4 regions of the Priestia sp. SB1 genome follow, and region 1 is predicted to be linked to each of the others. Evidence: riboswitches for the same ligand, from Rfam matches in the RefSeq annotation. Region 1 holds a riboswitch; each other region holds the start of a gene.
What was found. A riboswitch is a leader RNA that binds a small molecule or an ion and turns the genes downstream of it on or off. The one in region 1 is predicted to bind S-adenosylmethionine.
Positions count from the first base shown of each region.

Region 2: linked by a shared signal. The riboswitch ahead of WKH56_RS17540 (Na+/H+ antiporter NhaC family protein) and the one ahead of mtnW (2,3-diketo-5-methylthiopentyl-1-phosphate enolase) in region 1 are both predicted to bind S-adenosylmethionine.
Region 3: linked by a shared signal. The riboswitch ahead of metE (5-methyltetrahydropteroyltriglutamate--homocysteine S-methyltransferase) and the one ahead of mtnW (2,3-diketo-5-methylthiopentyl-1-phosphate enolase) in region 1 are both predicted to bind S-adenosylmethionine.
Region 4: linked by a shared signal. The riboswitch ahead of WKH56_RS24625 (methionine ABC transporter ATP-binding protein) and the one ahead of mtnW (2,3-diketo-5-methylthiopentyl-1-phosphate enolase) in region 1 are both predicted to bind S-adenosylmethionine.

Region 1 covers NZ_JBBJSS010000003.1:247,599-254,777, forward strand. The annotation lists gene WKH56_RS11885 (sugar ABC transporter ATP-binding protein) at 1-859, opposite strand, end outside; gene WKH56_RS11890 (sugar ABC transporter substrate-binding protein) at 876-1,952, opposite strand; gene WKH56_RS11895 (1,2-dihydroxy-3-keto-5-methylthiopentene dioxygenase) at 2,075-2,590, opposite strand; gene WKH56_RS11900 (methylthioribulose 1-phosphate dehydratase) at 2,606-3,244, opposite strand; gene WKH56_RS11905 (2-hydroxy-3-keto-5-methylthiopentenyl-1-phosphate phosphatase) at 3,241-3,906, opposite strand; gene mtnW (2,3-diketo-5-methylthiopentyl-1-phosphate enolase) at 3,903-5,147, opposite strand; SAM riboswitch class I at 5,228-5,334, opposite strand; gene WKH56_RS11915 (pyridoxal phosphate-dependent aminotransferase) at 5,465-6,637, opposite strand; gene WKH56_RS11920 (carbon-nitrogen family hydrolase) at 6,750-7,179, shown strand, end outside.
Region 2 covers NZ_JBBJSS010000004.1:467,929-475,107, reverse strand. The annotation lists gene WKH56_RS17570 (spore germination protein) at 1-153, shown strand, start outside; gene WKH56_RS17565 (spore germination protein) at 157-1,284, shown strand; gene WKH56_RS17560 (Ger(x)C family spore germination protein) at 1,268-2,479, shown strand; gene WKH56_RS17555 (YtoQ family protein) at 2,616-3,056, opposite strand; gene WKH56_RS17550 (ABC transporter ATP-binding protein) at 3,227-4,138, shown strand; gene WKH56_RS17545 (ABC transporter permease) at 4,131-4,898, shown strand; SAM riboswitch class I at 5,000-5,106, shown strand; gene WKH56_RS17540 (Na+/H+ antiporter NhaC family protein) at 5,192-6,502, shown strand; gene WKH56_RS17535 (hypothetical protein) at 6,542-6,670, opposite strand; gene WKH56_RS17530 (LacI family DNA-binding transcriptional regulator) at 6,795-7,179, shown strand, end outside.
Region 3 covers NZ_JBBJSS010000006.1:393,945-401,123, forward strand. The annotation lists gene WKH56_RS23935 (LysE family translocator) at 1-176, shown strand, start outside; gene WKH56_RS23940 (hypothetical protein) at 343-483, shown strand; gene WKH56_RS23945 (DUF5301 domain-containing protein) at 565-978, opposite strand; gene WKH56_RS23950 (hypothetical protein) at 1,010-1,174, opposite strand; gene WKH56_RS23955 (helix-turn-helix transcriptional regulator) at 1,329-1,529, opposite strand; gene WKH56_RS23960 (hypothetical protein) at 1,772-1,903, shown strand; gene WKH56_RS23965 (GNAT family N-acetyltransferase) at 1,926-2,426, opposite strand; gene WKH56_RS23970 (acetate uptake transporter) at 2,571-3,188, opposite strand; gene metE (5-methyltetrahydropteroyltriglutamate--homocysteine S-methyltransferase) at 3,331-5,625, opposite strand; cobalamin riboswitch at 5,776-5,964, opposite strand; SAM riboswitch class I at 6,044-6,154, opposite strand; gene WKH56_RS23980 (hypothetical protein) at 6,235-6,486, opposite strand; gene WKH56_RS23985 (hypothetical protein) at 6,745-6,915, opposite strand; gene WKH56_RS23990 (metallophosphoesterase family protein) at 7,073-7,179, opposite strand, start outside.
Region 4 covers NZ_JBBJSS010000007.1:64,021-71,199, forward strand. The annotation lists gene sufC (Fe-S cluster assembly ATPase SufC) at 1-297, opposite strand, end outside; gene WKH56_RS24610 (carboxymuconolactone decarboxylase family protein) at 536-901, opposite strand; gene WKH56_RS24615 (MetQ/NlpA family ABC transporter substrate-binding protein) at 1,023-1,859, opposite strand; gene WKH56_RS24620 (methionine ABC transporter permease) at 1,877-2,545, opposite strand; gene WKH56_RS24625 (methionine ABC transporter ATP-binding protein) at 2,538-3,563, opposite strand; SAM riboswitch class I at 3,695-3,802, opposite strand; gene WKH56_RS24630 (thioredoxin family protein) at 3,983-4,282, opposite strand; gene WKH56_RS24635 (toprim domain-containing protein) at 4,297-4,647, opposite strand; gene WKH56_RS24640 (YusG family protein) at 4,829-5,074, opposite strand; gene gcvH (glycine cleavage system protein GcvH) at 5,154-5,537, opposite strand; gene WKH56_RS24650 (arsenate reductase family protein) at 5,673-6,029, opposite strand; gene WKH56_RS24655 (acyl-CoA dehydrogenase family protein) at 6,145-7,179, opposite strand, start outside.

The DNA of each region.
Region 1 (7,179 bases):
TACCGACTACCTCTCCTTCTTTTACATGAAAAGAGATATTCGAAAGGCGCCCTGGAAGGGATAATGCTTCTACATGTAAAAGTTCGTTTCCAACTTCTACTGATTCTTTGACCCACTGTTTTACAGAAGACGTTCCTAACATGAGCGTAATGACGTCTTCAATTGATGTATGTGAAGTTTCTTTTGTAGCTACATAGCGTCCGTCCTTTAAAACCGTTAAGCGGTCGCAAATATCAACCACTTCTTGAAGGCGATGTGAAATATAAATAATGCCTACTCCGCTTTTCTTCAGCTCTCTCATCACAGAAAACAATTGTTTCGTCTCTTCCACACTAAGAGGTGCGGTTGGTTCATCCAAAATTAAATAATCAACATTCTGTACAATTGCACGTGCAATAAGCACCTGCTGTTTTTCTGATAGAGTTAGATCAACAACATTTTTTTTAACGGATAAAGAAGAACCAAGTAAAGAAAGAGCTTCTTCCGCTTTCTTATAAATAGATTTCCAGTTTACAAATGTCTTACTTTTCTTAGAAACCTGCACGTCTAACACAATGTTTTCAGCTACTGATAGCGAAGGAATCAGCGCTACATCGACTTCTTGGTGTACAATGCCGATGCCGTGGCTCTTCGCTTCTTTAGGAGAAGAAATAGAGATTTCTCCTCCGTCTTTGTAGATCTTTCCTTCGTACTCGTCGTAAGCTCCGCACAATATTTTCATCAACGTACTTTTACCGGCACCATTGGCTCCCAATAAAGCATGAATTTCCCCTTTTTGAACAGTAAAATCAACTTTGTTCAGCGCTTGAAAAGAACCAAAGTTTTTTGTAATGTTCTTCATTGAAAGCTCGTTCGTCATGTCTGTCCCTCCACTTCTACTCTTTTTTACCCCATTCTTCTACGTACTGACTAAGCTGGTCCATATTAATCGTTTGATTAGGCAAGTCAGTTTGTTTGACTAAAACCGGATCAAAGGAATAATAACGAGGGATCTCTTGACCGGAAATCTTTTTAAGAAGCAGATCAACCTGCTTTTCTCCTACTGAAGCTGGGTTTACAGCAGCTGACGCTTTCCACGGGCTATTTTTTGCCTGCATCATTTGCAGGTCTTCATCAGATAAGTCCACTCCGTATACCTTAATCTCATCTCGTCCTGCTTCTTTAATCGCTCTTGTGACTCCTTTTGCAAATTCGTCCCAAGGTGCCCAAACGGCTGCAATGTCTCCTTTATTTGGATACTGCTTTAATACAGCCGCCATTTTATTTTGAGTGTCTAGAGAGGTGTTGTCTGTTGCGCTTCCAAACGTGGCAATTTGTTTTACATCTGGATAGCGATTCATCATAATTTTATAAATGCTGTCGCGTTTTTCCATCGGTGCAAAGCCTCCAACAAACGCATATACAATATTTCCTTTTCCGTTAATGTCCTGCATCATTTGCTTTAACCCCTGGAGCGCAAGCATATAATCATCTTGGTCAATCGTTGTAACGCCTTCTACTTTTAATTCTACGTCTGTTGCAATAACGGGAATCCCTTTTGCAATCGCGCGCTTCACGCCAGGTTCAAGGGTTTCAGCCCGACCGTGGTCAATCATAATACCGTCAACATTTTGGTTAATAGCCGTGTCTAAATACGCAGCCATTTTAGATTGATCATTATTAGAATCAGAAACGGATAGCTGTACTCCGGCTTTTTTAGCCGCTTTTGTCACACCTGTTATGTACTGAGCAGCGTGAGTGCCTGATGTAAATTCAGAAATAAGCGCAATTTTTGTATCTTTCGTAATCTGTTTTCCTTCTTGCTGTACAGGCTTAGCAGAAGCCGCTTGCTGCGCTGGAGCTGCCTGTGCTTTCTCGTTTAGACTTGGCTGTTCTTTCGTGCAGGCAGCCAGCGCAAAAACTAGAAGTACGAGCAAAGTAAGTGGCCACAGCATTTTTTTACTCTTTTTCATGGTGTTCCTCCTATTATACTTATTATTCATATGAAAATAGTTAGTTTTATAATAATCCAAAGAATACCCCGCTTTTAGATGTAAAAGCGGGGTGATCATGACCTATGCTTTACAAGTAGTTGTTATGCGTAAATAGGTACCCATCCTTCAGTTGTCACAAAAATTCGCACAGCGACTACTTTACGATCTTCCATTAGTGTAAAGTAATGAAGAATGTTTTCTGGTACTGAAATTAAATCGCCTGGCTCTAATTCAACATCAAAAAATTCGCCGTCTTTTCCTTGAATAACAAAGATTCCATGACCGCTTACGATAAAGCGAACTTCGTCATCTGTATGAATATGCTTGCGCTGAAAGTTTTTTAACAATTCATCAATGTTTGGTGTAGATTCCGATAACGAGATAACATCTTGAGCTTTATAGCCGCGGCGTTCAGAAATATCTTTAATATCCTCATCAAAAGCGTTTAAAATTTCTTTTTTTTCTTCATCAGTTAAATCATATTTTTCACGAAGATTTTCTGGAAGTTTTGTAATATCCCAGTTTTCATAAATAACTTCATTGTTTGCCAGAAAAGCTGATACTTCCTCTTGAGTTTCAATTCTTTTATTATTTACATGTAAGCGAATTTGCGCCATTTTTATTTCCTCCTTTTATAAATGCACCTTTGGCTTAATGCCTTTAAGTGATAGTAATTTCACATGGTAGCTAAATAGAAATTCATAGGCTTCTAGCGCTTTTTTTGTTTCAAACGCATTTTTTCCCCATACCGTAATCCCGTGGTTACGAATTAAAATCGCGCCTTGATCGCCTTTTATATGGTGAGAAAATTCTTCTGCTAGTGTCGGAATATCCGCGTAATTCGGAATAATCGGAACAGTAATTTCCGCATCTTCCTCCCAAATACCCAGTGCCTTAATAATTTCTTGGCCTTTGAATGAAATAAACCCTTCATCTCCGTACAGTTCAGAGATCACGTTGTTGTCGATTGTATGTACATGAAGGCTGCACCCAGCATTCGTTGACTCGTAAATCTTAACGTGCAAAAGCGTTTCAGCAGAAGGCTTTAAATGCGTTTCTTCTGCAGGCTTCCCGTATTGATCAACTAACAAAAAGTCTTCATTTGTGCGTTTTCTTTTATCTTTTCCACTTGCTGATACAAAGAAAGTTGTCGGATTTTGATCCACTTTAATCGCTAAGTTTCCGCTTGTACCGAAGAACCAATCGCGCTCTGCCAACTCATCTTTTATATCTGCAAGCTCGTGTAATCTTTGCTGAGCCATAATACTCATGCTTTCACCTCTTCTGTTAATTCTTGTAAATGGCGAATCACATCATAAAAAGTAGAAAAAGGACGATACGGTAGAGATAGCTCTTCGCATTTTTTAATTAAAAAGTCACGCGCAATGACAGTGTCAGCTAATTTGGCAGCCTGCAAATCTGTAATTGAATCGCCAATAACAACCGTATGATCTCTTTCATCTGCAAGATGGCGAATAATCGTTGGCTTACAGCAGCCGCAGTCATTTGTACACTGTTTATCACATGTATGAGGCCACGTAATGGAAATATGCTCACCGGAAAAATCAGATCCGTTGCAGTAGAGCATTTCCTCTGCAACTCGATTTCCCAAAAGCGGTTTTACAAAAAAGTCAATTCCTCCGCTTACAATATAAAGCGGAATATGATGCTCTTTTGTATAGGCAATAAAATCATCAAATCCATCTCGAATAGCAGACGTCTCTAAAATATAAGAAATAATATCTTCCTTTAATTCCACGGGAAGCAAGGCAAACATTTGCCCTACTCCTTCTTGAATGGAGACGCGCTGTGCTAGCACGTCGTCTTTAATACTTTCCCACTCCGGAGGAGCAAATTGTTTCATAATAGCAATAATGTTATCGCTATTTGTGATTGTTCCATCAAAGTCACAAAAGATTTTTAACGATGTCATGCTTTCACCTCTACTGTTCCCCATAGTTGCAAAGCTTTTTGCAACTCTTTTGATTCTTCCGCTTTTTCGGCTAGTGTTTGATGAGAGAGTACTCCATCTATCGCCGCACGGAATGCTTTTCCTCCTCCGATAGCGCCGTCTGGATGACCGTGAACTCCGCCTCCTGCATTAATAATGCTGTCGATTCCAAAGTCCTTCACAAGCTGCGGTACCATTCCAGGATGAATTCCTGCTGAAGGAACCGGGAAAGTCTGCTTATATTTGTACACAGGACGCGTTAATTCGTAGGCAATGCCTGTCGTATCTTCAAGAGAAAGCGCTACGCTTCCGTATGGTGATGGAAACAGTGAGAAATCCGCTCCGGCTAAGCGCAATAGTTTTCCAAGCAGTAATGAATTTGAAAAACCGTAAAACTCTGATGGCGTAAGCGCTCCGCTAACAGCTGGGTGTGCCATAATCGGCAAGTTAATTTCATCATCTTCTCGAAGTGCCTGCAGTACGTCTAACCCGTAAGCAAATACGTTGAATAAAAGAGCATCGGCTCCTAGCTCAGCTGCTTTTCTCGCTTTTTCTTTTAATTCAAACGTTCGTCCCGTTAAATTAACAGCATACAGCGTGCGGTGTCCCGTTTTTTCGTATACTTCATTCAGTACTTTTTTTCCTTCTGTAACGCGAGCTTCAAAAGGTGTTCGTTCACTATCAAACAAAATCTCGTCGTCTTTAACCAAATCCACTCCGCCAAGCGCTTGCTCACGAAGCTGAGTTGTTAAGTACGTCATATCTCTTCCAATTACGCCTTTAAAAATACTCATCACAAGCGGACGGTCATAAACGCCTAGTTTCTCTCGGATACCTTCTATTCCAAAGCGCGGTCCTGGGAATTCAGCTAATAATTCATCAGGAAAATCCAAGTCTAATAATTTCACTTTTCCATCAAGTGATAGTTTTCCGAAAACCGTAACTAAAATAGCCGGTAAATCTCTTGAAAAGTTGGCAGTAGGATAAGCAATTTTGACAATAGCCTGCTTAACCTCTCCGCCTAAATATCCGTTAACACGTTCGCAGTCTTGAAGCTCAGTTACGGATATGACGCGCCCTTTATGCTTTTGAAGCTGCTGTTGATCTAAAAGCGGCAGATCTGTCCATGAGCCGACGGTTAGTCCTAAAGCGATTCCTTCCGCTTTTTTATGAAAATTTCCTTTATTGTCATGTAGTAAGTAGCTTGCAACGATTTCACTCATTATGCTAAAAACTCCCTTGCTGTTTAATATCGTTAATAAAAAAAACCTCTTCTGTAATTAAGAAGAGGCTTTCGTTGCTCTTCTTATCTCTCAGCTGCTGCTGCAAGAATTAGCACCGTGCTTAACATGCGTTAAGTCGGTTGCCGGGCTTCATCGGGCTAGTCCCTCCACCTACTCTTAATAAGAAAGTTGCTATTTATTTAAATTGAATTCGTAGATTATATACTAAATAAAAAATACCGCTAGGATTTATCGGTTATTAATCTCGTTAACTTCTTACATATTAAGCCAACTCAAAAAGGATTGTCAATGCGTTTTTAAAATAAATTTAATTTTTTTATTCGAGATACAGCTTCTCTCATGCGCTCTTCATCCGTCAGCAGTCCTACGCGCACATAGCCTTCACCATATGTTCCGAAGCCTACTCCAGGTGCCACTACAACGTGGGCTTTTTCAAGAAGTAAATCTGAAAATTGTTCAGAAGTATATCCTTTAGGAACTTTTAGCCATGCAAAAAAGGAACCCGCTGGAGATGTAACGTCCCAACCAATTTCTTGAAGCCCTTGAATAAAGGTATTGCGTCTAGATTCATAGCGCTTAACTAAATCATTCACACATTGTTGAGATTCTAACAGAGCTGCCGCTGCTGCCTCTTGAACCGCCCCAAAGAGGCTGACATACATATGATCTTGAAGAAGATTAATAGCTTCTACTACACTTTCATTTCCTACAGCAAATCCAACTCGCCATCCCGCCATGTTATACGTTTTAGAAAGAGTATAAATTTCAATTCCCGTCTCTTTTGCACCAGGAGTCTGTAAAAAGCTGATTGGCTTTTTACCATCAAATCCAATGGCTCCGTAGGCAAAGTCGTGTACCACACAAATATCGTGCTTGGCAGCAAACGCCACGGTGTCTTCAAAAAATTCTGCTGTTGCCACTGCACCGGTAGGATTATTCGGATAGTTTAAAAACATGAGCTTTGCCTGTTCTTTAGCACGTTCACCTATCTCTTCGTATACGGGCAGAAAATGATTTTCAGCCGTGAGCGGCATCACTTCCATCTTTGCTTTTGCAAGCTCTACTCCAGACCAGTAATCAGGATATCCAGGATCCGGAACCAGCACCGTATCTCCAGGGTTTAATAAGCACTGCGGAATTTCTACAAGTCCACCCTTCCCGCCAAACAAAATAGCTACTTCTTTTTCAGGATCCACATCAACGCCATATTCTCGTTTATAAAAAGTCGCAACGGCCTCTTTTAAAAACTGGTGCCCCCGAAATGGAGAATATTTATGGTGCATAGGATTAGCACTTGCTTTTTGGAGTGTTTCTACAATATGTGAAGGAGTAGGCTGATCAGGATTTCCCTGCCCTAAGTTAATAACGTCGTGCCCTTGGGCCATTACTTTTCCTACCTTGCCTACAAGTGATGCAAAAAATTGTTTTGGTAAACTTTTTAATAGTTCCGATTGCTCAAATTGTTTCATCATCGCACACCTTCTCAAAAAATTCTTGAAATTCTAGTCACAAATAATATATTGTAATACTCAACTTGTAAAGTCATTTTTTTCAACTACTAAAAAAAGGACGGATGATAAAGTGAGTGTAAAAATCACGTGTTTGCAGCTTGATATTGCGTTTGGAAACCCAACTAAAAACCGAAAATATATTCAACAAAAAATGACGGAAGCTCTAAAAGAAAACCCTGACATCCTTGTGCTTCCTGAGCTATGGGATACAGCTTATGATTTGACGCGGCTAGACGAAATTGCCGATGATGAAGGACAGCAGGCCAAGCAATTAATCTCTCAATTTGCTAAAACGAACGAAGTAAATATTGTGGCAGGTTCGATCGCGAAAAAAACAGAGCAAGGCGTCACAAATACGATGTATATTTTTGACCGAAAAGGTCGTGAAGTGTCACAATACAGTAAGCTGCACTTATTTAAATTAATGGATGAGCACCTCTATCTAGAAGCAGGAACAGCAAAAAATCTTTTTACACTTGAACAGTCTTTATGCGCAGGAG
Region 2 (7,179 bases), on a different contig from region 1:
GTGAAACTAAAAAGTTTCGGCGTACCTTATATGAGTCCAGCTGTTCCTTATCGTTTAAGTGAATGGAAAGACTTGGTAGCTCGGATGCCTCTGATGATGATGAAACGACGTCCAAAGATGATGCACACCAAAGATCCTCTGCGAAAAGGGTAGCTTATGACGAAAGGAAGTGAGCTGTGGGTAATGATCAATTCAAACGATCGTATTACGACACCTCAAGCAACTGTGGTTGTTATCAATTTTATACTTGGAACAGGAATTCTTACCTTGCCCCGGACAGTTGCGGAACAAGTAAAAACACCAGATGTTTGGTTAAGTGTTATTTTAGGCGGAATAATTGCCATGATAGCAGGAGTAATTATGGTGAAATTAAGTCAAAGCTTCCCTGAAAAAACCTTTTATCAATACAGCCAAGAAATTGTAGGGAAATGGATGGGCAAGTTATTTAGTTTCTTCATAATCGGTTATTTTTTAGTACTTGGTGGGTTTCATGCTCGTTCATTGGCAGAAGTAACAGGATATCTACTGTTGGAAGGAACCCCTAAATGGGCTATTATTATGCCCTTTATGTGGGCAAGTCTCTACCTAATCAGAGGGGGGATAAATCCAATCGCTCGTCTATTTGAGATTATATTACCTATTACAGTTATTCTTTTTTTACTTGTTGCCTTTATGAGTATCAAAATATTTGAAGTAGACAATCTGCGCCCGGTACTAGGTTCAGGTATCACCCCGGTGCTAAAAGGCATAAAAACAACTGCTCTTGCATTTACGGGTCCTGAAATCATGTTAATCATTTTAGCTTTTATGAAAGAACCACACAAAGCAGGAAAAGCTGTACTAGTTGGAATTACTATTCCTTTATTCATTTATGTGATTACTGTTGTAATGGTGATCGGAGCGTTATCTGTTGATGGGGTAGTTACAAGAACATGGCCCACACTTGATTTGATACGAAGTTTTGAGCTGACCGGTTTGATTTTTGAACGATTTGATTCTCTGTTGCTGGTGGTATGGATTATGCAAATGTTTACTTCTTTTACTGTTAACCATTATGCTGCTTCATTAGGACTATCTCAACTTTTCCAAAAGAACATTCATCTATTTATGTATGGCGTGCTTCCCGTTATTTATCTTATTTCCATGATCCCCAAAAACATCAATGATGTATTTAAAGTAGGGGATATGGTTGGCAACGCTGCCTTGGTTTTATTTGGCTTTTTGCCGCTGCTTCTTCTCATCATTTCAAAAGTAAAGGGGAGAAAGTATGAAACAAACCTCTAATCACGTACAGTTTTTATTGGTTTTACTTTCTGTTTTTTTGCTCGCTCCTCTGGCAGGCTGCTGGAGTAGTCATGAAATTGAAGAACGAAGTTTAGGGGTAGGTGTGGCGCTTGATAAGGGGAAGGAGTCTATGATTGAAAAAGAATTTGATGAAAAAGGAGGGGGATATGCGAGAAAGAACCTGATTACTTCAACCTATCAACTTATCACCCCACAAGTGGCAAGTTCAACCACTAAACAAGGAGGTCCTCAACAGAAATCTTATGTGAATGTGTCTGAAACAGGAGATTCTGCTTTTCAAATGCTTCGTGAATTATCTTTAAGAAGTGATACCCCTTTAACTAGTCCCCATATGAAAGTGATGGTTATCGGTGAGGCCCTTGCACGATCGTATAGTTTGGAACAATTAGTGGATCAAAGTCTTCGTGACAATGATTTTAGACCAAGTTGTCTGATGTTTATTAGTAAAGGGAGAGCAAGCGACACACTCGAATCAAAAGCAGCAGGGGAAATCCCAGCATTTCGTTTGTCTACAATGGTGAAAAATGCCTATCGAACAACGAGAATTTTACCTCCCATGCCGCTTATTAAACTAGAGAGCAAAATCCAATCACGGTCTAGTTTTCTGTTGCAAAATGTAGTATCAGCAAATGGAGAAATCAAATTTGCGGGTGCAGGTATAATTAAAGGAAAAACAAACAAAATGATTGGTTTTTTGAATGAAGAAGAACTAGATGGTCTGACCTGGATCACAGGTAAAGGAAAAGGTGGCCTAGTAAAAAGCTTTGATAAAAAGACCGGTCAGCTGATTGTATATGAAATAGAGTCTATGAAAAGTCACATTCAACCTCATGTTAAAGGAAATAATATCTCTTTTGATGTACACATTGAATCAGTGGGAAGGCTATCTGAAAGTTGGATGACCTCAGGGAGCTCTTTTAACAATCAATTTTTACAGAACGCGCAAAAAACTTCAGAAAAAAAAGTAAAGCACCTGGTAAGAAACGTATTAGAAAAAATGCAAACAAAATATAAAGTTGATGTTGCAGGTTTCGGAAATCAATTGAGAATTAAGAGGCCCAGAGTATGGATGAGGGTTAAAGACAATTGGGATCAAACATTTAGTGAAGTGCCAATTAACTATGATGTGAAGTTAACGATTAAAGATTATGGAGCATCCGGGTCAAAAAAGTAAGCACCCCACTATAACTTTGTTTATCTTTATGTCAAAAATGAAAAAATCCCCCCAAAGAAATACTCATCACATGCTTCGTACGGAGCCCTCAATAAATAATAAATAAGAGCTGCCAATTTTGGACAGCTCTTATTTATTATTCAAAAATATAAGCTAATGCTTGAAGAGCCTGTTCTGGCGTTTCGACTACAACTTGGGCTTTGTTTGACAGTTCTTTAAGCGGGTGGTGCAGTTTTTCAGGGCGAACCAAAATTAGCGGTTTATCTAATGCGATGGCTGTCGCCGCATCCATTGCGCTGTTCCACTGTTTGTATTTTTCACCAAATAAAGCAATGACCACATCAGATTTTTTAAGGAGCACCTGCGTGCGTAAATTATTAATTTGAGAAGCAGCTTCATCTTTTAAGACAGCATTAGGCTGTTTTCCTAAAATTTCTTCTCCAATGTTGTCGGAGCGGTCATGGTCTGTCATGGGACCGACAAAGGTAAGGGGAAGGTTTAATTGTTCTGCTTGGTTTTTAATTTCGTCTCGCCAGTTATCGTGAATTTGCCCGGCAAGGTATATGGTTAAGTTCATTATGTAGAAGTCCTCCTCTAACTAAGATTTGTTTTATTTTATCAAATGTAAGCGAATAATACGAATGATTTGAATGGGCTACTTTTCCAAAAATAAGGTTATAGTAGACAAATAGTTAAAAAAGAGAAACAATAGAAGGCGTATTGCTAATTAAAGAAAGGATGTACATGATGACAGAAACAGTGCTACAAGTAGATCATGTCAGTAAAGTAATTGGGAAGAAAACCATTTTGCATGATGTATCCTTATCGGTTGAGCGCGGTGAGATTTTCGGATTGCTTGGTCCGAACGGATCTGGAAAAACAACGCTCATTCGTACCGTCGTAGGACTCATTAAAGAAACAAAGGGAACAATTACCGTCAATGGTTTTCCTTTAAAAGAACAGTTTACATCAGCTATGAAATCAATTGGAGCGATTATTGAAAATCCTGAGTTTTATGATTATCTGACGGGCTATCAAAATTTAAAACACTTTGCGAATATGCATGAAGGGATCACAGCAGAACGCTTGGATGAAGTGATTGCGCTAGTAAAGCTTGAAAACAGCATTCATGCAAAAGTGAAGACGTATTCCCTTGGGATGAGACAGCGTTTAGGAGTAGCTCAAGCTATTTTACATAAGCCTGCATTGCTTTTACTAGACGAACCAACAAATGGTCTAGACCCAGCGGGAATGAGAGAATTTCGTACATATTTACAAACCCTCTGCAGGGAAGAAGGTATTTCAATTTTAATCGCGAGCCACTTATTAAAAGAAGTGGAAGCATTATGTGACCGCGTTGGTATTATTCAAAACGGCGAGTTAAAAGCTGTTCAAGATCTATCTCCAAATCGTCAAGATCAAGGGATGTATGTAGAATTTGAAGTATCTGACGTGCAACAAGCAGCGGATCTTTTATCTCAAGAATTCCAAGTAACAATAAAATCCGATAGTATTGATGTAGTGATTATGAAAGAACAAATTCCAGCTGTGAATAGAAAATTAGTGGACAGCGATATTTTAGTCTACCGAATCACTCCTGTTTATGAGACGCTTGAAGATTCGTTTATGTCCGTTACGGAGGGAGAGCACCATGCTTAAGTTAATTCAAAATGAACATATGAAATGGTTTTACAAAAGAAGTACAAAAGTCACGTTTATTACAATCGGCATCTTAACTCTTTGTATGGCTCTTTTAATGAAGAAAGTAGCAAACAGCGCAGGAACGGAAGACAACATATTGAATTTCCTGTCATTTAGTGCAGGCATGCTGATCCTCGTTCAATTTTTCGCGCTTGCTGTTGGAGGATCAATGGTTGCAAAAGAGTTTGAAGCGGGTACCATTAAGCTTCTTTTAATTCGCCCTGCTAGACGTTCAACGATTTTAACGTCCAAGTACATAACGCTCATTTTAATTAGCTTGTATTATTTGCTGAGCTATTTGCTTTTTTCGTTTGTATGGGGAGCATTGTTCTTTGGATTTGCCAGTCTAGAAGGAGATGCGCAGCTGCTTAAAAACATTACGCTTACGTATGACAGCGCGTATATGGAAACGTTTATGATGATGACGTTCGCATTCATGCTGTCGTCTTTATTTAGAAACAGCGCGCTTGCTTCAAGTCTAGCTATTGTCGTAAGTATTGGGGCGAAAGCAGTAACTGGGATAGTATCACAGTTTGGTCTATGGTGGGGGAAATTTTTACTGTTCGCCAACACAAACTTTGTGCAGTATATGGACGGAATGAAGACGATGTTTGACGGAATGACAATTCCATTTTCAATCTTCATCTTAGTTGCACACTTTGTCTTCTTTATGGGCGTAGCATGGGTGGCGTTTTTAAAACGTGACGTAGCTAATTGATGTGAGAATTTTCACACTATATATTTTTCTAAAATAGCATTTGACAATTAAATAAAAAGAGATTACAGTAGTGAAAGACTATTTTTAAAACAACTACAAACTTCTTATCAAGAGAGACGGAGGGACTGGCCCTACGATGTCTCGGCAACTGGCTGTACGCAGTGCGGTGCCAAATCCAGCAGACGATGTTTCGTTTGGAAGATGAGAAGGGTAATCTTATGATACAAATAAGAGACCTCTTCTTATCAATAAGAAGAGGTCTTTTTTTATTACGTAAACAAGAGGTGTTAAGAATGGAACAACAAAAAGGAAACGGCTGGGCGCTGTTACCGCTGGGCGTCTTTTTAGTCCTGTTTGTCGGATCAGGAATTATAACGGGAGATTTTTATAAGCTGCCTGTATTAGTAGCTATTATCATTGCAGCCATTGTGGCGCTGGCTATGAACCGCAAAGATTCACTTAATGTAAAAGTGGAACGCTTTGCTAAAGGAGCAGGGCATCCTGATATCATTATTATGGTACTTATTTTTATTTTAGCAGGTGCTTTTTCAGAAGTCGCTAAAGGCATGGGAGCTGTTGATTCAACGGTAAACTTAGCTCTGTCTGTGCTTCCGCAAAGCTTAGTGGTAGTCGGAATCTTTGTTATTGGCGCATTCATTTCAATTTCGATGGGAACGTCAATGGGAACGATCGCTGCGTTAGGGCCTATCGCTGTAGGAATCAGTGAGCAGGCGCATGTATCCATTACATTGGCAATTGCTGCTGTTGTTGGTGGTGCAATGTTTGGAGATAATTTATCCGTAATCTCTGATACGACCATTGCGGCAGTTCGTACGCAAAAAACAAATATGTCAGATAAATTAAAAGTAAACTTTTTCATTGTCCTTCCTGCAGCGATTGTTACAGTGATTTTATTACTTGTAATGACGCTAGGCAATACGTCATCAGTAGAAATTAAAGATTTTAGCTGGTTTAAAATCTTGCCTTATGTCGGCGTACTCGTTGCTGCCATATTTGGTGCAAACGTATTAAGCATTTTAACCGGAGGAATTGTATTAGCCGGCGTAATTGGATTAGCTGACGGAAGCTACACGCTTTCTTCTCTTGCTAAAACTGTGACAGAAGGTATTGGCGGAATGTCGGAATTAATTATTTTATCTCTTTTAATTGGCGGAATGGTTGAACTCATTCGCTATAACGGCGGTATTCAGTTCTTATTGAACCTATTAACACGACGCATTCAAACAAAAAAAGGCGGAGAATTCAGTATCGCGGGATTAGTAAGTTTAACCAATTTAGCCACGGCTAATAACACGATTTCAATTATTACAGCAGGTCCGTTAGCGAAAGAAATCTCTGATAAGTATTCAATTGACAATCGTAAATCAGCCAGTCTGCTCGACTTGTTTTCATGCAGCGTTCAAGGGCTTATCCCTTACGGTGCACAAATGCTTCTAGCAGCAGGATTTGCTAAAGTTTCACCGATTGAGGTTATTCCATTTACATTCTATCCAATGTTAACAGCGGTTTGCGGTATCATTGCAATTGTAATTGGCTTTCCTCGTTTAAATAAAAAATCAAAATCATCTAAAGAAGCTGCGTAATATCAAACCCTTAAAAAGAACATTCTTTTTAAGGGTTTTTTACTGTTTGAAAAAATCAGTCTGCTTTTTTTCATCTAGCTCCTTCCAAAGTGTCTCATTTTGTTTAAGTGCATAAGCCGCTCCTCCGATTTCAATTCCGCATAATAAAATGAATAATAAAATACCCATGATATGACCTCCTTATATAAGTGAATAAAAACATGATTGTAACGGGTTTAGCTTATTGCTTTTTCACTTTATAATGAGAATAAAGTATGAAACGCGTTTCAGCGCAAGAGAAAAAGGTGAAAACATGACAAATATCCGAGATATCGCAAAAAAAGCTGGTGTATCTGTTTCGACCGTGTCACGGGTTTTAAATCATCATCCGTATGTAAAAGAAGAAAAGCGCCGTCTGGTAGAAGAATTAATTCAAGAACTTAATTACGAACAAAACATTAATGCCGTTCACTTATCAAAAGGGAAAACAAATATGATTGCCGTCGTCTTGCCTTTTATTAATCATCCTTATTTCAGTCTGCTTTTAGAAGGAGTGGCCTCTCAAGCGTTAGAAAAGCAGTATCAGCTTGTTATTTGTCAGACGAACTATGATGTAAAAAAAGAAGAAGAAGCGCTTCATATGCTAAAAACAAAGCAGGTTGATGGAGTGATTATTTGTTCTAGAGCAAGCAGCTGGA
Region 3 (7,179 bases), on a different contig from region 1:
TATTAACGGGAATTTTAATTCATGACCTGGGCTTAATGACAATTGTCTCTGGAACTAGAAAAGTGCTGAATCAGCTTTATATCAAATGGGTTTCTATTGCAGCTGGATGTATCTTAATTGGCTTTTCATGCTATTTTCTCTACCGATTTATCGGGAATCTGCGCATGTACTTTTAATGTTTCTACATATTTTATGATTTACTATATCCCCTCTTTATCTAGTATAGAGAGGGAATTTTTATAATCTATCAGGGACTACCAGACAAAAAGTTCACATTTTCGTCACATTTCTATTGATTTTTTTCTCTTTTTATACGAAAATATAAAAAAGGGAGGAAATATCATGAAAATCAAAAAAGCACTTCGCATCTTTATTGGATCAAACGTCCTTGTATTATTAACATTTGGCCTTCTTCCAGCACTGTTAGTTAACCCCGATATTGACCTAATTCAATCATTTATTAATTATATAGGCAAGGATTAATTCCACTTAAAATAGTCAAAATTTTCAATCTATTATTTTTATAAAAAAAGACAGCGCAGGCTGTCTTTTTTAGTAGGTTTTTTATTTAGTTGAAAACAGCTTTTTAACATCTACTTTTTGATCTTTAACAATCGTATACGTCGCCTGTTTTTTATCTTCAAAGTTAAACGCTTTTATGTAATCGTCATCGTAAATCGTTAATCCGTACGCATCTTTTCCGCTTTCGACGATTTTTACCCAGTACGCCTGGTCAAACTTTGGGTCCAGCTCCTTGCTTTTTTTCACTTCTATTTTTGCTAAAGAATGTACGATTTGCTTTATCGCTTTTTTGTCATCTACTACACGTTTTCCTTCGTCCGTATCTATTTCAATACGCGTAACGTTTGCTTCCTCTACTTTTATGACGTCTTTTAACTGATAGGCTTTCCCGGTATATGTAAAATAAAATATGACGATAAATAGAAGTGCAGCTATAATAATCGTTCTTTTTTTCAAAAGGAACCTCCTTTTCTACATCACGCTGCATTCAGGTGATACACCTTTTTATTCCTCCTGTTCCGCATCCTTTTAGTACAATGCTGCTTCCTACAAGCAGACTGTAGATTAATCCCGGAACAGGAAGTATTAACGTTATCATCAACAGTAACATGCCCGTACTTGTAAGAGCTACTCCTGCAGCTCGATTTTTCATTCATTTCACCGCCATCTCTTGGTGAATTTTTTATATGAAGCAATAGAAATAGTATTAATCTTCTACCTACTTATGTATTGTTCGCTTATAGGTCAGAATCGTCAACACGCCTACTAGGAAGATCGTTGCTTCACATTACCTTTTTTTAACTAACTCATGATTTATGAAATAAAAACAGCTCATCTACTGTTGCTCCCAGTTCTTGGGCCAGCTGGAAAGCCAGCGCTAAGCTTGGATCATACTTATTGTTTTCAATTGCGTTAATCGTTTGTCTAGATACACCGCATACTTTCGCCAATTCATCTTGAGACATCCGCTTGACTTTACGCAGTTCTTTAATTCGGTTTTCCACCATTCATCACTCATCTCTAAAATGTAAAAAACTTTTTACATCCATATCTTATATTATCTTCCTTGTTACTGTCAAATATGTTTGACAAAGTAGCGTCTTTTACATAACTGAAATAGAGGTTAGAACAAAAGTAGGTTAGTTGAAGGACAAGGCGAACGAGTTTGATTAAGAATTCATCTCGTGCTAATTTTTTTATGGGTATGGTGAACGTAGGTTTCGTGTATGTAGGTGCTTCTAGCTGATGATTGGAGGGCAAGGCGAAGACTCCTGCGGGAAAAAGCGGAACAGGTGAGACCCCGCAGGAGCGCAAGCGACGAGGAGGCTCAGCGGCCGCCCGCGGAAAGCGAAGCCTTGCACGGAAATCATTAGCAGTGTAACAAGCAATTCATAGTAGTAACATTAAAGCTCCTTACTCATATTAAACCACTGCACGCCTGCATGCTGGGACTGCGCAACTCCTTGATTCACATATCCATTTTTTTCGTAAAACGGAATCAATTCTTCTTTACACGTTAAAGTCACCGTTACGCGCTGTTTGTTCCGTGCTTGTTTTTCAAACTCTTTTAGCAGCATACTGGCAATTCCTTTGTGATGATGCTTGGGATTTACAACGATACCCAAAATACTTTGATAACCGCCTGTCTCAGGGTTCGAAATCGTTTTTTCAAACAAATCATCCGTAATAAACGGAGCTGAAATGACGGGTCCGTTCACATATCCGATTATTTCTTCATTTTCTTCGGCGATGATAAACGTATCAGGAATGGTTTTAATTCGCGTGATAAATGCATCTTTTGAGGCAGCTTCTTCAGGTGTAAACCCTTTGTTTTCTAATGTAATTAATTGGTTTAAATCTTTTTCATCCACTTGTCTTATAATCATTGAAACGATTCCTTTCATTATGTATTTCTCTTTTTTCTCTAAAAGCTTCTATTATATATAACTATCTCTTTCTACTATATATAAAAACGCACAAACAAAAAAGGATTGACCTCTGCATCATACAGAATTCAACCCTACTTCGCTGTTTAATGAACGTCTTGATTATTTAATAAATGCACCAAATGGCTTGCCCACCGGAAGCACAACTCGACCGTAGTGAGTATTTAATACAGCCGCTGCAGATCCATAGAATGAAAACAGAGCAATTAATAGCTCTGACACTGCTGCTAGTAAGTGCGTGTATTCATATGCCACACCAAATGTACTTAGCGATAATCCAATAAATAAGGAATCAATTAATACAAAAATAATAAATAATACTTTATGAGTGCCCATTGCTCCAATCGTCATAAAAACGCTGAAAATTAAGTAGCCGACAAAAGCAAATGCTAGCTGCTTCGGATCCGCTTCTTTTGCGAGCGCTTCTCCAAATGCGCCAAGCTGAATAAGCCATGTCATCGCTACACCTAGCCAAAATAAACCGAAGGCACCAAAAGCAGTTGCGCCGAAGGTATTATTATGTTTGAAATCTTGCATAGACGCAATTAGCTGCCCTATTCCGCCTAAAAAAATTGCCCATGGCAATACCAATGAAACACCATCGGTTACCCCAAGCTTTTGAAACGATGCAACAAGTGTCACCATGGCAAGTCCGAATAGGCCTAGCGCTGATGGATCCGCTGTTACAATTTTAACGTGCTGCGTGCTGTTGTTACTCATGTTGTACCTCCCTGATTTTAAAAACACCTTTAAAAAGATACAAAAATCTACGGGAAGTGTCAATGGATATTTTTGGCCTTTAAAAAACCCATAAGACCAAGCAGTGTAGCGTTTACACTGCTTGGTCTTGACTTTCTTGTTATTAAGCGTTTTGTAATAAATTTTTTCTTGTTTGTTTTGCAGACTCAACCATCACTTTTAAAGCTTCCACCGTCTCGCTGATTCCTCTTGTTTTAAGACCGCAGTCGGGATTAATCCAAAACAATGCAGGATCAAGCACTTTTAGAGCGCGGTCAATGTTTCGTGTCAGCTCTTCAAGCTTCGGTACGCGCGGGCTGTGGATATCATATACGCCAAGTCCAATTCCCTGGTTATACGTATGTTTTTCAAACGCATAAATTAATTCACCGTGGCTTTTGGACGTTTCAATGGAAATCACGTCGGCATCAAGCGCTTTGATCGCATCAATAATCTCTTCGAATTCCGAATAGCACATATGCGTGTGAATTTGCGTCTCGTTTTGCACCGATACCGTGGCTAATTTGAACGCATACACCGCGGCGCTCAAGTAGCTTTCCCAGTTTTCTCGTTTTAACGGCAGTCCTTCACGCAGCGCCGGTTCATCTACTTGAATCATTGAAATGCCCTGACTTTCAAGTGCTTCCACTTCTTTTCTAAGAGCAAGCGCAATTTGATTTGCCACGTCGTAGCGCGGGATATCATCACGCACAAATGACCAGTTTAAAATCGTAATCGGCCCCGTCAGCATTCCTTTAACAGGCTTATTGGTTAGAGACCGTGCGTAGACCGTTTCTTTGATCGTCATCGCCTGCTCGTACGAGACATCTCCGTAAATAAGCGGCGGCTTGACGCAGCGAGAACCGTATGATTGCACCCAGCCAAACTTCGTAAACTGAAAGCCTCCTAATTTTTCACCGAAGTATTCAACCATGTCCGTACGCTCAAACTCTCCGTGCACAAGGACATCTAAGCCGATGTCTTCTTGAATTTCAATCCATTTTTTGATTTCAGCGTTAATGTACGCTTCATACGCTTTGTCGCTCAATTCTCCTTTACGCCACTTTAGACGCTCTTTTCTCACTTCTTTTGTTTGCGGAAAGCTTCCAATTGTTGTCGTTGGAAGAAGCGGCAGTTGAAACGCTTCTTGTTGAACGCGTTGACGTACGTCAAACGGCGCTTGGCGCTCTGCTTTATAGCTGTCCAGCTGCTTCAGCTCTTTTTGCACGTCTTGGTGATTTCGAAAAGATGATCCATTTAATGCTTGAATCGCCTGTTTGTTTACACTTATTTCTTTTTCAATTGCTTCTTTTCCTTGCTGCACCGCTTTTGTTAAAAGCGTGATTTCCTTTAGCTTTTCATCTGCAAAAGACAGCGCGTTTTTTAGAATTGGCTCAATGGTTTTTTCGCTTTTCACCGTGACAGGAACATGTAATAAACTTGATGAAGGCTGCAGAATCAAACGGTCTTTTGATACAGCTTCTTCAATTTCACTGATTGTTAAAAGCTGTTCGTCCAAGTTTTCACGCCAAATGTTTCGTCCGTCAATCACTCCTGCTGCCAGCACTTTATCAGTTGGAAAACCATATTTATTAAGCGCCGTGAGATTTTCGCCTCGGTCATGTACAAAATCCAATCCAATTCCGTGAACAGGAAGAGCAACTACTTCTTTATAGTAATCTACGCTGTCAAAATACGTCTGCAAAATGACTTTTACATTCGGTGCCGCTTTTTTCAAAGCTTCATAGACTTCTTTATAGAGCGCCAGGTCTTCTTTTGATAGCGTTGTAGCTAAAACCGGCTCATCTATTTGTACCCACTCTACTCCTTCTGCCTGAAGCTCAGCTAAAATAGTCGCATACAGAGGAACAAATTGTTCAACTACTTTTTTAAACTCACTTTTTTTATATCCTTTTGACAGCTTCACAAATGTTACTGGACCTAAAATAACGGGTTTGCCTTTGATATTCAGCTTTTGTTTTGCTTCTTTGTAAAATTGAAGCGGGCGATTTTCTACAAGTGCCGGCGTACATTCCTCAAGCTCGGGTACGATGTAGTGATAATTTGTGTTAAACCATTTTGTCATCGTAGAAGCTACCGCACCTTTTGTTCCTCGCGCGATGTCAAAATACGTTTCAAGCGATACCGGGCCTCCGTTATATTCAAAGCGCTTTGGCACCAAACCAAACATAGCGGCTGTATCTAACACGTGATCGTATAAGCTAAAATCGCCGACTGGAATTAATTCAATTCCTGCGTCACGCTGTTTTTTCAGATGTCCTAGACGAAGAGCTTCAATTTCCTGAAGAAAGATATCTTTCTCTAGCTTTCCTGCCCAAAACTGCTCAAGCGCTTTTTTCCATTCTCGTTTTTCACCAATTCTTGGATAACCTACATTTGAACTTTTTACACTGCTCATTTTTTCCACTCCCTGTATATTTTTTTATCGCTAAACTAAAAAATCTCCCTTTTCGAAATGAAAAGAGAGATGATACGCATACTTAACTAAAGTTGAGATAGCCTGTTTTTCTCAACACGTATTCCTCACTCCTCTCTATATCCCGTAGAGCTTAAGTGCATACAACAGGCAGGTCTCCTGACTTAGGTTCATCGCTTCCTATCCCTTCCCATTTCAACATGAAACAGTGGTTAATAAGTTGCTCCCCATTACAGTGGCGGGACCGCGCCGGCTTTTCACCGGTCTTCCCTTTTAAGCTGCGTACATTCGTTACACAGCACCTGATGCATTTCTATGAAATTGTTCATTCAAAACACCTTTACATAAAATAAAAAGCCTCTCTATTATGAATAGAGAGGCATAGTATCTATGAAATCCTCTCTTATTTTTCAAAGCTGTACGCTTTGCAGGATGTAGCACCTTTTTAACAAGATTGTTAAATGGTTGCCGGGCTTCACAGGGCCAGTCCCTCCGCCTCTCTCAATAAGAGTTTTAATTGTTTATAATATTTTGAATGTAAAGTCATCTTAACACCTTACATTTATGTTGTCAAAAGAAATTTCAAAAAAATTAGTTTTCAGGAGGCGTTGACGCTAATTTTTGCCTTAATAATTTGTAATCATCTTTTCGATGTGTTTCGATCAAGTCTTTTGCTCCTTGATGATACCCTGAAGAATAAATGTACTCTACCGCCGTTTCGATAAGCATTCTCTTTTCTTCCGCACATTCTCGGTCCATTAGGGGGAACAGTCTACCTAAAAGGTCATTTAAATCTTCCTTAATAAAACGATTGAGTCCTTCTTGCATCTTTTCGTTTGCCATGATAGCTCCTCCATTTGCTGTGTATGTTCTAAGTTTCTATAAACAGGCATTTCACTGTGAATGTTAAGATAAAGTTAAGTCATTAAACAGTATATCAAGTGAATGTTTTTCTTCAATTACATATGTAATACAAATATATGACAAATATAGAGAATATATCATCATTCACTATCTATTATAACGCTTGGCTTAGCCTTCTGCTACAAGGTTTCGTACGGTTTTCCAAAAGAGGTTGAGACATAACGAAGTGAATCCAATCTAAAGGCAAATGGGATTCATGAGCTGAATCGCTTGTGACACCGCAGTTGATTTCCGTATAAGACTTCGCTTTCCGCGGGCGGTCGCTGAGCCTCCTCGTCGCATAAGCTCCTGTGGGGTCTCACCTGTTCCGCTTTTCCCGCAGGAGTCTTCGTCTTGTCCTCCAATCACCTACTAGAAAGACCTATACACATGAAATCTACGTTTACCCTAATAAAAAAATGAACCACTAATCAAGATGCTTGATTAGTGGTTCATTTTTCATTTCGCCTAAAACCCTTTTTTCCCAGCCTCTTTTTTTTGAACCTAGCTTTCTACTTTCTTGTTTTTACAAACAACTTCTTCGAGGTCGTCCAAAATCCTTCCAAAGAAGAGGTCCTAAAATGTCGTACCGGCTAACAAAAAACTCCGTAAAATTATAATTATTTAAAATTA
Region 4 (7,179 bases), on a different contig from region 1:
GTTTGTTACCCCGCTGATTTCACTTGGATATTGCATCGCTAGGAATAGACCTGCACGAGCGCGCTCATCTACTTCCATCTCAAGTACATCTTCGCCGTCTAGCGTGATGCTTCCTTGTGTAACCTCGTATTTAGGATGTCCCATGATTGCTGAAGATAATGTTGATTTACCAGTACCGTTTGGTCCCATGATTGCATGGATTTCGCCGCCCTTAACTTCTAAATTAACACCTTTTAAAATTTCTTTACCTTCAATTGCAACATGAAGATCTTTAATTGTTAAAGTTGACCCTGCCATATTAAAACCTCCAGTTATAGACGTATATAGTAAAAAACGATATACCTATATCTTTTTAATTATTCTCATTTTATTCTCATTACAATCTTATAACAAATGAAAACTTATAGCAACCTTTTGACCCAAAAGGTTTTAAACCATTATGTACGTTTTTTAAGACTAAATCCACTCATAAAAAAGTTGCCTTAAAAGACTCGATAGAGCCTTCTAAGACAAGCTTTTTACCCGCTTTATTTACTTAGTGCGTGTGGCTAGTCAGTTCTGAAACACACTCTTGGACAAGCGTAACGGACTGACTCATCGCTGCGCCTCCGCCAAATGCCGCTGATACTCCGCATGCTTCTAAAATCTCTTGCTCAGTTGCACCTTGATCAATGCAGCCTTTTGTATGATAAATCATACAGTACTCGTCTTGAGCTACTACGCTGATTCCTAGCGCGATTAACTGCTTTTCTTTTTTAGAAAGAGAACCTTCTCCAAAACATGCTTCAGTAAACGCATTAAACGTTTTTGTTACTTCCGGCAATTTTTCGCTAAATTTCCCAACACCCATTTTATAATCATGAAGTGCTTGCTCAGTTGAATGACGTGCTTCTTGCTGCATAACGTCAGCTCCCATCATCAGTAAAGTTTTCACGGTTAGTATGCGTGAGAAAAATAAGAGTTATTCGTTTTGATGCATACAAAAAAGCACTTGCCCAGAGTGGGCAAGTGCTTTTCTTCTATTATTTATTTACCGGCAATACTCCGCCTTTGTATTTTTCTTTAATGTAGTCTTGAATTTCTTTAGAGTGAAGAACTTTTACTAAAGCTTTCACTGTATCTTTATTTTCGTCACCTTTGTGAACCGTAATGATGTTTGCATATGGGTTATTTTCTTTGCTTTCCACTGCGATTGGATCTTTTACTGGATCTAAACCAGCATCGATAGCATAGTTAGCATTGATAACAACAGCGTCACCTTCATTGTTTTTGTACATTTGAGGTAACAATCCGCCTTCAACATCGGCTTTAAATTTTAAATTCTTAGGGTTTTCTACAATATCTTTAATTTGTGCGTCTGTTTTCTTTACGCCTGGTTTTAATTTGATCACGCCAGCTTTTTCAAAAATCGATAAAATACGTCCTTGCTCTGCTACTGCATCACGCATAATAACTGTGCCGTTTTTCGGAAGATCTTTTAAGCTTTTGTATTTTTTAGAGTAGATACCAATTGGTTCAATGTGAATGGCACCGGCACTTACGAAATCATACCCTTTTTCACCTTTATGATCTTTTAGCACTGAATTCATATAAGGAACGTGCTGGAAGTAGTTTGCATCAATTTCATTGTTTGCAAGAGCTGTGTTCGGTAAGATGTAATCTTGGAATTTTTTAATCTCTAAATCAATTCCTTGTTTTTCCAAAATAGGTTTTGCTTGTTCTAAAATTTCAGCATGAGGCGTATTAGATGCACCCACGACAATTTTCTTTTCATCTTTTGATCCATTGTTAGATCCACACGCCGCTAATCCTACTACTAGCGCAGATGTTAATGCTAAAGCTGAAAGCCATTTTTTCATAATAAATAATCCTCCCTTTATCTTTTATCAATTTTTGCAGTAATCGCATCTCCAATAAGTTGGATAATAAATACAATAATCAAAATTAAGATCGTAGCGGCTAGCGTTACGTCATTATGACTGCGCTGGAATCCTTCTAAATATGCAAGGTTTCCAAGACCTCCAGCTCCAATCACACCCGCCATTGCCGTATAGCCTACTAACGCAATGGTTGTTACTGTCAAACCGGAAATCAAAGCTGGCAGCGATTCAGGTAACAGCACTTTAAAGATAATAGTGCTTGTTGTGGCTCCCATTGATTTAGCAGCTTCAATAACACCTTTATCAATTTCACGCAGACCAATTTCTACAAGACGCGCATAAAATGGTGCTGCTCCAACAATTAAAGCCGGTAACGCTGCATTAGCGCCTAAAATACTTCCTACCAATGCTTTGGTAAATGGAATCAGTAAAACAATTAAAATAATGAATGGAATGGAACGAAAGATATTTACAACCGCCGACACAATGGCATATAAAGGTTTGTTTTGCCAAAGCTGTCCTTTGGACGTTAAAAATAAAAGCAGGCCCAATAAAATACCTAGAACAAATGTGGCTACAACTGAAATAGCCGTCATATATAGTGTTTCATTTGTCGCTTGAATAAAATCATCTAAAATAACGTTTGGAAATAGTTTCTCAAGCATTTGTCATTACCTCCACTTCTACCTGCTGCTCATGAATGTATGCAATGACTTTTTCAACTTCTGTTAATTCTCCGTCTAAATGAACGAACAGCGTCCCGTATGAACCTGTTTGTGTATGAGAAATCTTTCCTTGCAAAATATTAATCGTTACATCAAACTGTTTTAAAATCGTTGTAATGAGCGGTTGCTCTGCTTTTCCGCCAACAAACGTCAGCTGAATAATTTGCCCGCTTGGATACAGCTCTTTTACTTGTTCAATCGTTTCAAACGTTTCCTCTGGTTCAGAAATCTGTTGAACGAATCGTTTTGTAATCGGCTGCTTAGGTTTTCTGAATACTTCTAGCACTTGTCCTTCTTCTACTACTGCCCCATTTTCCATAACGGCTACTCGATGACAAATTTTACGAATGACGTGCATTTCATGAGTAATCAATACAATGGTTAACCCTAGCTTCTCATTAATATCTACTAACAGATCTAAAATAGAATCTGTCGTTTGAGGATCAAGCGCTGATGTTGCTTCATCACAAAGCAATACTTTTGGATTGTTCGCTAGCGCTCGAGCAATCCCAACACGCTGCTTTTGTCCGCCGCTAAGCTGTGATGGATAAGCATCTTCACGCCCTTCAAGCCCGACTAGCTTAATAAGTTCGTCCACTCGTTTCATTCTTTTTTCTTTTGAAATCCCTGCTATTTCTAACGGAAAGGCAATATTTTCTCGTACCGTACGCGACCACAAGATATTAAAGTGCTGAAATACCATACTAATTTCTTGTCTAGCTTTTCTGAGTTTTCCGCCTTTAATTTTTCCAATATCATTACCTGCTACTTCGACCGTTCCTGTCGTTGGTGTTTCTAATCCGTTTAGCAAGCGAATCAAAGAACTTTTCCCCGCTCCGCTATAACCAATAATTCCGTAAATTTCACCTTGGTTAACGGTTAGATTCACATTATCAACAGCTGTTACTTGACCGCTTTTGGCCTGATAAATTTTTGTAACGTCTGTTAATGTAATCATATTTCTTCACCTTCTTTAATAAAAACTTAATTATGTTAGGTTGCCCTATAGGATGAAAAAGCCGTAAAACAATTTTCCCCATTAAAAAAGCCTCTCTGCGCATGACAGAAAGGCTCGATATTTAATCCTTTCTCTCATCTTTCAAAGCGCATAGCTTTGCAGGAATTGGCACCATTTCAGTTAGTCTGACGGTTGCCGGGTTTCACAGGGCTCAGTCCCTCCACCTCTCTTGATAAGAGTTCGCAACAATTATTTTGTTTTTAGGAAATATTCATTCATTTATGAACATTCATGAGTGTGATTTTAGCATGTGTCAGATAGGCTGTCAACAGATTTTATTCTTGGGATAATATCCCAAGATTTCAACAGCCCCAACGGTTCGCTCTCTTTCCACTTCTTCATTTTAAACAAACGTTTGATTATCGAAGCTCCTCGAGTACGTGCTCGATGGAATGAAACGCGTAGAGTTTTTTTACCATTTCACCATTTTCCACTTCAATCAAACAAGGTACGCTTTCAATAGAAAATAATTCTGCTTTTGAAGGCATATAATTCAAATTGCTCATTCCGATGGTTACATCCGGCAGCATCGCTTCTGCCACGGTTAACATTTTTTTTGCCAGCTGACATGTCCCGCAAAAAGGCGTATGGAAAAAGATAAAGGCTCTTTCTCCTTCTTTTAACTGATCATCCAGCTGTTTTTCGCTCCATTCTTGCATGTTGCTCATTCCTTTTATGTTAAAAATTCTGCATTAACATCGATATTGGCACTCAGCAATACTGTTGCTATGTGATGTCTAGGGGCGGCAGCAACTTCTCGGTACATTTTATCAATATATAGATGCTCTGCTTCCGGAAGCTCTCGTTTAAATTGTTTTCTCAGCTTATTCCCTGAATCATCAGAGTCAACGAGTATGTATACCTCTTTGTTAAACGTACAGTCAATAATTTCATCCAGCTTTGATAAACTAATCGTACCGTTTGTACAAATAATTTCAATTGGTTCTCGAATGATATCTTGAATACGCTTTTTATCTGACTTTCCTTCGACAATAATTACTTTTTCAATTTCAATTAGCCCCATTTTCATCACCCATAATCGTCAGTTGTATAGTAACATCATTTCTTTATGCTATACAATATTCGTTAATGTATCACAGTTCACCTGTTTTTTAAAAGAAATTTGCAAGAAAGAACTCTTTTAAAAGGCAGTTTAGGCCATATTATCCCTATAAAACAAGAAAAACAGCGGCAGTTGCCACTGTTTAGCACCATCCTGCTTCTTCATCGCAGTCTGTATATTTTTGCGTTTCACCTTGTTTTTGTACGTCCGCGTATTGATAGAACTTATTATTTTCTTGCGAATATCCTTCTTCAAAGCGGTATTCATTGCCGCTTGTTCCGTAGCTAACTTCACCAATTGGCTGCTTATCAACGTATAATTTCATACCGCCGTCATGAAATTTAGCTGTAACGCGATCTGTAACGTCCATTTTTTGTTTTTCAAACATAAAAAGACACTCCTTTAGCTTGTTTACTAATAGAGTGTCCAGTCAAAAACTTTTCATAAAGACAATTTATGGAGGAATATTATCCTTCGTTTGTCATTTCTTCGTATTGCTCTGCTGTCATCAGCTTGTCTACTTGAGAAGCATCAGATGGTTTGATTGTAATCATCCATGCTTCTTCGTATGGAGATTCATTAACAAGTTCAGGACTATCGCCTAAGTTGTCGTTTACTGCTACAACTTCACCGCTAATTGGTGCGTAAAGCTCAGAAACTGTTTTTACTGATTCAACGCTACCAAACGGCTCGTCAGCTTCTACTGTTGCTCCTACTTCTGGCAGTTCAACGAATACGATGTCTCCAAGCTCAGCTTGAGCGAAATGTGTAATACCTACGCGGACAACGTCTCCTTCTGTTTTTACCCATTCATGCTCTTCAGAATAACGCAAATCTTTTGGTGTACTCATCTTAATCCCTCCAAAATATGTATCGTAATTTGTTTATATAAAAAGCGCCTTCAACGTGGAGAACACTTTCTACAACCTAAAATAACTTCCTATTAACAGTGTAACGTAAAAGGTAAAAATTTTCTATTTGAAAACTTACTTCCACACGTCCTCAAACTGCTCTTCTTTGAAACCAAGCGTTACTTTTTGTCCATCTGTTAGCAGCGGACGCTTAATTAACATGCCATCTGACGCAAGAATAGACAGAAGTTCGTCTTCACTCGCACTGCTTACTTTATCTTTAAGACCTAACTCGCGATATTTTTTACCGCTTGTATTAAAGAATTTTTTTAATTCTAGGCCGCTGTTCTGATAGTAAGCTTGCAGCTGCTCTTTTGTTGGCGGATTTTCTACAATATGAATTTCTTCATATGCTACTCCGTTATCATCGAGCCACTTCTTTGCTTTTCGGCACGTACCGCACTTTGGATATGAATAAAAAAATAATGACATTTCGTCAACCACCCTTTATTTTAAGCTTTTTTCGTATTTTAACACATCCTTTATCATTTACCTAGATAGAGGCTTCTTAAACAAAAAGGAGCTCGCAAAACGAGCTCCTTTTTCCTTAAACTGTGAATTTCTCTACTTCTAGAAGCGTTTTTGCAACCTCGCGCTTTACGCTAATTACATTGATTGGTGTATAGCGAGTTAATTTGCGAAGAGACGAAAGCATGACTCTAAGCGTATCACCTTGTTCAACGCCAATTAACGTTTCTTTTGCATCTGCTTCGATTCGATTAAATGCTTCTTGGCAGAATACTTGCGTGTATTTTAATTTTAAGCTGTTTTGATCTACTCCTGTTTTGGAAATGGCTTTTTCAGTACGTAAAACAGTAGATTCCATTGCATATACGTTACTAATCATATCAGAAATATTAACGAGAATTTCTTGTTCTTTTTCTAATTCTTTGCCATACTTTTGTGCAGCTAATCCCAAAAGCAAGAGCGCAATTTTCTTCCCGTTTTGCACAAGCATTTTTTCTTGATCTAACGGCTCATTTCCTACTTCCTGCGGCATAAGCATCATCAATTCTTCTTGAAGCGTTTGTGCTTTTTGAAGCAGTGGAAGCTCTCCTTTTAACGCTTTGCGTAAATATGTGCCTGGTACTAAAAGACGGTTAATCTCATTTGTTCCCTCAAAAATACGATTAATGCGAGAATCGCGATACAGACGCTCAATTTCATACTCGCTCATAAAACCGTAGCCTCCATGAAGCTGCACGCCTTCATCTACAATGTAGTCAAGAGCTTCCGTGGCAAACACTTTATTTAATGAACATTCGATAGCATATTCAGCAATAGAAGCAGCAATTTGTTTTCCGTCTTTTTGCTGTTCTTCTGAAAGCTGGCCCATATGGTCTTCAAAAAGTCCTACCGTACGATATACGGAGCTTTCAGTTGCATACAATTTAGAAGCCATTGTGGCTAACTTTTCTTGTGTTAATGAGAATTTAGCAATTGGCGTTTTAAACTGCTGACGCTGGTTAACGTATTGAGACGTAATTTCTAACGCACGTTTCCCTGCTCCAACTGCTCCAACTCCAAGCTTATAGCGCCCAATATTTAAAATGTTAAAGGCAATCACATGGCCTTTTCCAAT